DNA from 4 places in the Robertmurraya beringensis genome. Region 4 is predicted to be linked to each of the others. Evidence: riboswitches for the same ligand, from Rfam matches in the RefSeq annotation. Region 4 holds a riboswitch; each other region holds the start of a gene.
The links. Region 4 has a riboswitch for cobalamin ahead of ACFFHF_RS01975 (ABC transporter substrate-binding protein). Riboswitches for the same ligand answer to the same signal wherever they lie in the genome.
Positions count from the first base shown of each region.

Region 1: linked by a shared signal. The riboswitch ahead of ACFFHF_RS20545 (ribonucleoside-diphosphate reductase subunit alpha) and the one ahead of ACFFHF_RS01975 (ABC transporter substrate-binding protein) in region 4 are both predicted to bind cobalamin.
Region 2: linked by a shared signal. The riboswitch ahead of cobT (nicotinate-nucleotide--dimethylbenzimidazole phosphoribosyltransferase) and the one ahead of ACFFHF_RS01975 (ABC transporter substrate-binding protein) in region 4 are both predicted to bind cobalamin.
Region 3: linked by a shared signal. The riboswitch ahead of ACFFHF_RS08540 (anaerobic ribonucleoside triphosphate reductase) and the one ahead of ACFFHF_RS01975 (ABC transporter substrate-binding protein) in region 4 are both predicted to bind cobalamin.

Region 1 is NZ_JBHLUU010000123.1:28,962-31,138, reverse strand. It holds gene ACFFHF_RS20545 (ribonucleoside-diphosphate reductase subunit alpha) at 1-1,374, opposite strand, end outside; cobalamin riboswitch at 1,514-1,711, opposite strand.
Region 2 is NZ_JBHLUU010000079.1:1,618-3,794, reverse strand. It holds gene cobT (nicotinate-nucleotide--dimethylbenzimidazole phosphoribosyltransferase) at 1-934, opposite strand, end outside; cobalamin riboswitch at 1,022-1,189, opposite strand; gene ACFFHF_RS12210 (cation:proton antiporter domain-containing protein) at 1,385-1,603, shown strand.
Region 3 is NZ_JBHLUU010000025.1:33,215-35,391, forward strand. It holds gene ACFFHF_RS08540 (anaerobic ribonucleoside triphosphate reductase) at 1-1,168, opposite strand, end outside; cobalamin riboswitch at 1,407-1,585, opposite strand; gene ACFFHF_RS08545 (DoxX family protein) at 1,912-2,177, opposite strand, start outside.
Region 4 is NZ_JBHLUU010000010.1:50,819-52,995, reverse strand. It holds gene ACFFHF_RS01980 (FecCD family ABC transporter permease) at 1-75, opposite strand, end outside; gene ACFFHF_RS01975 (ABC transporter substrate-binding protein) at 38-1,009, opposite strand; cobalamin riboswitch at 1,153-1,339, opposite strand; gene ACFFHF_RS01970 (glycerol-3-phosphate acyltransferase) at 1,585-2,142, shown strand; gene ACFFHF_RS01965 (aminotransferase class V-fold PLP-dependent enzyme) at 2,154-2,177, shown strand, end outside.

The DNA of each region.
Region 1 (2,177 bases), on a different contig from region 4:
AATTTCGGTACATAAATTACTGCAGTAGATAGACGTTCTTCCTTCTGCACGCTTATTTGGATTTTGACGATTGACCTCATCTCGATAGAACATGTATGGTGTACCTGTTTCTAACTGTGCGACCATGATTCGGGCCATAATATCCATTGCACGGTAGGTTTTTCTTGGTAAAAGAGGCTGATTCACCGCTTCTTCGTATTTTTCCGTAAAATACTTTCTATCATTTTCATCATAAAAGTCTTCAAGTCCAAGAGGTGTTCCATTTTCGTCCTTCCAGCCCATCAGCTGCTTTACTTGGTGTGGACAGAATGTATGCCATTCCCCGATGCTTCTGCCATTTTCATCTTTTTCTAAAAGTTTTTCCATAAATAAATCTGGAATGGTGACTCCAGTGAAAATATCGTGAGCCTTTCTTCGTTCATCTCCGTTATTGGTTTTTAGCTCAAGGAAGCCATTCATCACGTCTTTATGGAATATATCTAAATAAATGGCGACTGCTCCTTGTCTTTGCCCCAATTGATCGACACTTACAGCCGTATCATTAATCAATCGAATCCAAGGTACAACACCAGAGGACATCCCTTTGAACCCTTTGATATCGGAACCTAACGCACGAACCTTTCCGTAATAAATTCCGATTCCACCGCCTTCTTTACTTAAGCGAGCGATATCCCAATTGTTCAAATAAATCCCGTCAAGCGAGTCATCCACTGTGTCAATAAAACAAGAGGACAGCTGACCAAAGTTCTTCCCTGCATTGGATAAGGTTGGTGTTGCGACAGTCATATATAAATGGCTTAATGCCCAATAAGCTTCTTTTACTAACTCTAGTCTCTGGCCTTTCGATTCGTTCATCATGATAGTCATGGCAATCACCATGAATCTCTCTTGCGGCAATTCATATACCTTTCGATCATGATCTCTTGCAAGGTAACGATCGGCAAAGAGGAACAGACCAATATAGTTGAAAAGCTGATCTCGTTCCGGATTGATTCCCGCTGCTAATTGTTTAATTTCTTCCTCTGTATACATTTGCAGCAGTTTTGGAGAGTAAATTCCTTTCTCCGTTAACGTTGCTAGCAAATCGTAAAAGTCCCCATATGTATATGTGGAATCGTAGTTTCGGTTTTGTGAAGCTTGTTTGTATAGTTCCGTTAAATAGATTCGTGCGGCAACAAAAGTCCAATCCGGCTGGTCCATCGCGATTTTATTTAAAGAATAAAATAAAGCTTGTTGGCTCACTTCTTTTTTTGCTGCCTCTAATTCATTGATCATTTTTGTTATCTCTGTCGCGTCTAACTGATAAGTTGAAGAACACTCTTCAATCGCTCTTAACACCGACTTATAATCTTCATGTACATCTACTACTGTCATGCTCGTCCCTCCTGAAAATAAAAAATCCGCTAAGGTGGGTCCTTGAGCGGATGAAACGATTTCAGCAAAAGACAAACAGGCAAACACGATTTTGTCTTCTGTCGCCATCGTCTCATCTTCCCAAGTCCCCGAAGAAGTTGAAACATCTTAAGTAAGATAGGTCTCCTGACTTATGCTTCACTCTACTTTGAACCCTTCCCATTTAGGCAACTACTTCTCGTAAGCAAACTACACAGTGGTTTGTTCATTTTGTCAGCATTTACAGGTGCGGGGGCAGTTCTGGTCTTTCACCAGATTCCCTATTAAGCCGTGCGGCATCTTATCTTAAGGCAACAACACTATATATAGTTGGAATTTAATTTTATATACCCATATCTAGATAATACAAATTTAATACTAAAGGTAGTTTAGTAGATTAGCAAGTAGAAAATGTTTGTTTTGGTAAAATATTGTTGTTGACTTCGGGAGGACATGGGGTCTGTAGCTACTCACTATCGGCTGTGGATCAGGTTAAGCAACCGATCTGATAAATAGACGGAGGTATTCCGCTTAATTAGTAATTTTTTCTAAAAAAGACCTAAATAGACGGAGAGATTCCGCCTATTGTCTCAGAAAAATTGAAAATAGGGGTTTTTTCTTTGGATAAGCGGAAAACCTCCACTTATTTACCCCAAAACGAACTCCGTTCTACATTTAACGTAAAAATCTCCGGTTATTTTACTTTTGCTGGTTACTTGATTAAGGATAAGACAAATTTCAATATCTTCATGAACACCGTACTTCAAAACAGACGGTGAAGGTAT
Region 2 (2,177 bases), on a different contig from region 4:
TTAGATTAACAAGTGGCTGTAATCCTAAAAGTTTATTTACAAAGATATGACCCGGTTCCACTGATTGATGTGATGCAATAAGATAATGCACACATGCGGGAGTCATACGAACCGCTGTCAACGCAGCCACAGCTGTGATGAAGCCATCTATTAAAACAGGGACTCGTGCTGCTGCAGCACCCAACACAATCCCAGCAAGTCCTGCTATTTCTAATCCCCCGACTTTTGCCAAAACGTCAATCGGATCAGCTGGATTGGGTTGATTTATTTCAATTGATCTTTTAATAACGTTGGCTTTTTTTACTTTTTCATCTGTATTTATTCCTGTTCCAAACCCAACGACTTGATCAACAGATAACTGCCCGAGTACGGCGACCATCGCACTACTTGCTGTGGTATTTCCGATTCCCATTTCTCCAAGTGCTAAAAGTCTCGCACCTTTCTGTATAGCTGACTGTGCTACCTCAATTCCTACTTCTATCGCCGAAACTGCTTCTGTCCTTTCCATAGCTGGTCCTTGCACCATGTTATTTGTTCCAAAGCGTATTTTTCTGTTGATTAAACCTGGAAGTTGCAACTCTCCATTAATCCCTATATCAACAACCTGAACTGAGGCATTTGAAGCTCGGGATAAAACATTGATCGCTGCTCCACCTGTAATAAAATTTCTAACCATTTGCTGAGTAACTTCTGATGGATAAGCTGAAACTCCTTCTACAGTTACACCATGGTCTGACGCCATTAACACTACCATTGCTGGGTCAATATTAGGTTGTGCATTTCCAGTTATACCTGCTATTTTAATCGCTAGTGATTCTAACAAGCCTAAACTTCCGAATGGTTTAGTTAGTGAGTTTAAATGTTGTTCCATTTGTTCCTGAGCTTTTGTGTTCAAACCATCAATTAAACTAATTGTTTCCTTTAATTTTTTCATAATTAACTTACTTCCTCCTTTAATGGTAATTCCCGACCATACAAAAAAAACCCAGCTTAAATAAGCTGAGGTCTTGCCATAACCACATTGTAGAACTTCTCTTAGGCAGGTCTCCTGACTCCGATTCATCACATGCTGCGCCTTCCCAGTTTCCCAGTGGCATTGCAGCAGCTCCTCGACTACAGTGGCGGGCTCCGCGTTGTTTTAAACTTCCCTATTCTCCTATACTTAGGCACCTAATGAAGACATTCTATAAAACTACGTATTAGTAAACCATAGAATAGTTAAAATGACAATCTTTTCATGAATCGTATTTTTATCGCAAAAAAATATAGTTATTTTTCCTAGAACTTGTGGAGAAGATTGGAGGTACACAAAGTGGTTACATGGTAGCACTTTGCCTTTAATAAGATTGTAGCGGAAATTGAATGACAGATAATAAATTTGTTAATGTTCGTAGTGAATTATGAAATTGATTATTCAATTAAAAAACCTTATTTTATTAAAAACGCGGTCCTCACGAAATTGTTAGGTGGTGCATTAGGAGCGAAGTTCACAGGCTTTTCTTCACCCACATCGTTTATTATAGGGGCTGGGATGGTATCAAGAGGAGAAGTTGCTATAATTATTGCAGCAACTGGACTACAAGAAGCTCTGTTACAACCATAATACTTCACTTCAATTATTATTGTAATAATATTTACGACTTTAGTTGCACCTCCAAACCTCCAATGTTAAAGTATTTAATACAAGGGGAATAAAAAAGGAATATATTTGTTCAGGTCACTTAATAGTTGTCACTGGCAACTGAATTAAAAAGGAGGGCATTCCTGTAATAAAGCTAAGTTTGTGAAGATATGCACTTATACTATAGTCCTTTAGTTGAAGAAGGTAATAAAATTGGACCACACATATTTAGATATGTGTGGTCCTTTTAGTGTCAACTATTTCACTTTCCTAACCTAAATATAATCATGTTCTATAAATATATGTACGATCGAGATGTTACTGGACTAGTAGCTGAGTAAACAAATCGGATATTTTTACAGCGTTACACAAAAGTGAATCAAAATCGGCAAAAATAGGTGCTTAAAGAGGAATTTAGGGATATGTCAAAATAGGAGTGGATGTTAACTGAAGGAATTTATTAGAGGTTTTATAACGAAATCACTTAAGGATGCCTTTGTATTAGTGTTTTGGGATAAAGTCAAAGTGTAGAAATTGAAGAGTTTTATGTCAGGAT
Region 3 (2,177 bases), on a different contig from region 4:
AGTTTGGAAAGAAACGTTTTGCCGTTACGCGACAGGCTAATCGGAATAAATCATAATTAGAATCGCCCTCTTTCAAATTGACACCGTCTTTCACTTTAAAAATTTGAATGGGAAAAATAGCTGTTTGCCCATAACCAACACCACGTTCTGTTGAAAGGAGTAGCTGCTCCATCACACATCGTCCCTCTGGAGAGGTATCTGTCCCATAATTAATAGAAGAGAAAACGACTTGATTCCCGCCGCGCGAATGAATGCTGTTCATGTTATGTATAAACCCTTCCATCGCCTGATACACCGTATTTATCGTACGATTTAACGCATATTGAATGACTCTTTCCGCTCCGGTCAAACCGTCCAAATCATTTTCCTTATAAGCAGAAATAGGTACAGCCTTTAATTTGTCAAAATCACTTCCCGTAAATTCACAAGCCTTCTTTAATTCTTTTTCATAAGTTACTTTAACAAATGGAGCCATATAGAAATCAAATGCTGGGATGGCTTGTCCTCCGTGCATTTCATTTTGAGCAGTCTCGAGAGAAATACACGCCATTATTGCCGCCCCATGAATCCCCTTGGGACGACGTAGTGCAGCATGATTCACCTCCATTCCATTCTTGAGCAGTTGATCAAGCGGATGTTGTAAGCAAGTTAAGCTTCGAGTTGGATAATAATCCAGATCATGGATATGGATCGCTCCCGTTCGATGCAAGAAATGATGTTCCGGTTTCAGCAATTCGGCTGTCGTATAAGCTTTTGTTGTTTCACTTGCAAACTTCATCATCATACCCGAAGGTGTCTCCGCACTCATATTGGCATTTTCCTTCGTAATATCGTTTGATTCCGCTCTAATAATTGATGCAATCGTTTCAAATGATTTTCCATTTCTAGCTTTCGTTCTTTCTTCATGGTATAAAATATAGGCAGTTGCTACGTCCAATCTTTCATTCTTCACTAGTTCCATTTCAACAATGTCTTGAATTTCATCTACTGAAATTTGCCTTTGTTGAATTTGTGTATGTAAAGCATCCAATACCTTTTGAGCTAGGTTTGTTGTCATTCCTGGTTCTGTAGCTTTTTCAGCCTTTTCAACAGCCTGTATGATTTTTTCAGGGCAAAACGGAACAATACATTTATCTCGTTTGATTACTTCTTGTAAGGTATTCATCATTTGCAAAATCATCACGTTCTTTCGTAAAAAGTATGTGTAAGAAAAGAATGGCGGTTGATTACCTTTTTAATAGGAAGATTCTCCAGTAGGTCAGATTGTTTTAGCATAAAGTTTCATAAAACCCCTCTTTTTGTCGTCAAATAAAAAAGCTATCTCATTGAAAGAGATAGCCTAAAATGGAAACGTTCAGAAATAAAAAAATGGATACGTCTCCATTCCTCAATCCCCGAAGAAATGATTCATCTGTTTTATATAGGCAGGTCTCCTGGCTTTGCTTCATTCTCCGATTCCCTTCCCATGCAGTTGCATAGTGGCATTGAATCATCGTCAGCTTCACAGTTGCGGGGACAGCATCGGAATTACACCGAATTTCCCTATTAAACTACATATAGTAGTACCTGTATAAAACGAACACCATATATTGTTTTCAATAGAATCAAGTGTACCACCCTTGAAATGGAAAGTAAATCTATAAATAGGAAGTTCACGAAAATGTAAAATTTAGACTTCTTATTCATGTACCCTCAAAGGTTATTGATGATATGTTAAAAGAGTTGCATACACATAGAGATCAAATAAACGATTTGCTTCACCATTTAACCATGACCCCGGATATTGTTGGAATGAATCCGATACATGAAATGTAACCGAAAGATATCTCTAGTACCATCCTTACTTTGTTAGCCAAAAAAATAAAGCATTACCCCTGATTTGAGGTAATGCTCTGATATTTTTTACATCATTTAATTTAGGGATGTTGCACTTTTCGTCTTTTGTCCTTTAAAAATAAGTTGATCCAGTGCAAAAGCATTAGAACCTGTTAGAGCAAGAGATACGGCCATTACTAAAAATGCTAAATCCAATTCATATCCAGCCATTTGACCATTTCCTAAAAAACCTGCCGCTAATTTCACTTTTAAGATGGCTCCGAGCATAAGTACCGCAAAAAGAACGGAAACCCATCTTGTAAATAACCCAAGTACTAAGGCAAGTCCTCCCACAACTTCTA
Region 4 (2,177 bases):
GAGAAACGAGGCTCCCATGGTGTAGGCTGCTAGTCGATTAGTTATTAAATACTTCCGGATATACGGCTTTTGCAAGTTCCTCTACCCCTTCAACGACCCTTGGACCTGGTCTGTTAACAAGATCTGGATTAACATCAACCACCTGCTTATTTTTGATCGCACTTACATCCGCCCAACCTTCTCTTGCCATTAGCTGACCTACAGGGTCTTCAATGTAATTATAAGTAGCAATAATGACATCGGGATTACGTTCAAGGATAGATTCTTGGTCAATGCTTGGCCAGCCCTCAAGATCTCCCGTAGCATTTTCTGCATTTATGGTTTGTAGCATGACATCCATGAATGTGTTTTTACCAACTGAATAGATATCTGGAGCTGGAGATATTTCAATATATACCTTTTTCTTTTCTGTCACTGTAGCTGCTTTTTCTTTAATTTCTTCAATTTTAGCTTTCATGTCAGCAGTTAACGCTTCTGCTTCTTCTGTTGTTCCTGTCAGTTGACCGATTATACCAATTGTATCGTAGACATCTACAAAATTAACGGCATCATTTACGATGAACACCTTGATACCTGCATCCCTCATTTGCTGAAAACCAGCTTCAGAAGAGGCTGCTGAAGATTCGTGTGCTAACACTAAATCTGGATTAAGTGCAATAACTTTTTCAATATCTACATTGAAATCTCCTACTTTTTCAACCTCTGCTGTTTCTTCTGGGTACGTATCATTTGTTGTTAACCCGACAACTTTATCTCCTAATCCCAATTCGTAAATAATTTCCGTGTTACTAGGAATTAGAGAAATGATTGATGCTGGTTCTTCCTCTATTACAACTTCATTATCTAATGCATCTTTGATCGTAACTGGAAAGGCCGCTTTTTCCGTTTGTTCCGTTTGGCCTTCTGTGTTTTGGTTTTCTTCTGTGTTTTCCGTTGTGCTCCCACAACCAGCAAGAATCCCTAGTGATAGTACGAGTAATGCAAATAGTGCGTAAAACTTTTGGCGCATGTTCTTTCCCCCTGTATAATGTAAAAAATAAAAAACATCTTCCTACAAAGGCAGGAAGATGTTGGTATGATAGACGTTTTACACTGATTAGAAATAAAATAATAGGTAAGGGTCTGCCACACCACTCCTATCCTCGTAGGAAATTCGGTGTATAGCAATAGGCGAGTTTCCTGGCTTATGGTCATTGCTTGCTACACCTTCCCATACATATAATGTACAGTGGTATACTTGCAGCTTGCTCCCATTTACAGTGGCGGGACCGCGTTGGAATTTCACCAACTTCCTTTTTAAGTCTTCAATAATGAAGACACCTACTACTAGTCGAATTATGAAATTTTCTGCTACGTCTGATTATACACCAACCAAACCCCAAAAACGCAACCCTTTTTAACAAAAAGGTGTCAGACACCCTTCGTGGACAAAAATGGCCAAAATGTCCACGGAGGGTGTCTGACACCACTCGTGGACACTTTTTGCGGCTTTGTCCTTCTGGGGCGGACAGTAACTTCTTATTGTGAAGAGGTTTTCCTTAGCATAATATGGAATATATACAACATAGCGCGGAGGTCATGTCTATGGTAGTAGTGGTTTATTTCTTCTTATCCTACTTCATTGGATGCATCATGTTTGGATACATTATTGGAAGACTGTTTGGGAAGATGGATATTCGGAAGGTCGGCAGTGGAAACGTGGGTGCTCGTAATATCGGGCGAAGTTTAAATAAGACGGCCTTTCTCGCTACCTTTTTAGGAGATGCGTCTAAAGGAGCAGCAGCTATCTTTCTTGGCAGAATGTTAGGCTTTTCAGAGGAGATTCAATTAGCGGGGTTTCTATTTGTCCTTGTAGGACATATTTGGCCCATCACCCTTTCCTTTCAGGGCGGAAAAGGAATCTCTAGCTTTCTCGGAGGAATCATTGCTTTTGAACCGACCGTAATCGTGGTCATACTCGTTAGCTTCGCCATCACCTATCCCTTTTTTCGCAGCTTTACGATTTCTGGTCTGCTAAGCCTATGCATTCTTCCAATCTATTTCTTTATTGAGTCTTATACATACACCGGCGTCGGCATAATTGCACTCACCATAATTACGATTCTTTTTGCTCATCGAACAAATATAAAAGAAAAAGACTAGGGGGAAACCAAATGGGCTTGCTTTTTAAAATTGCA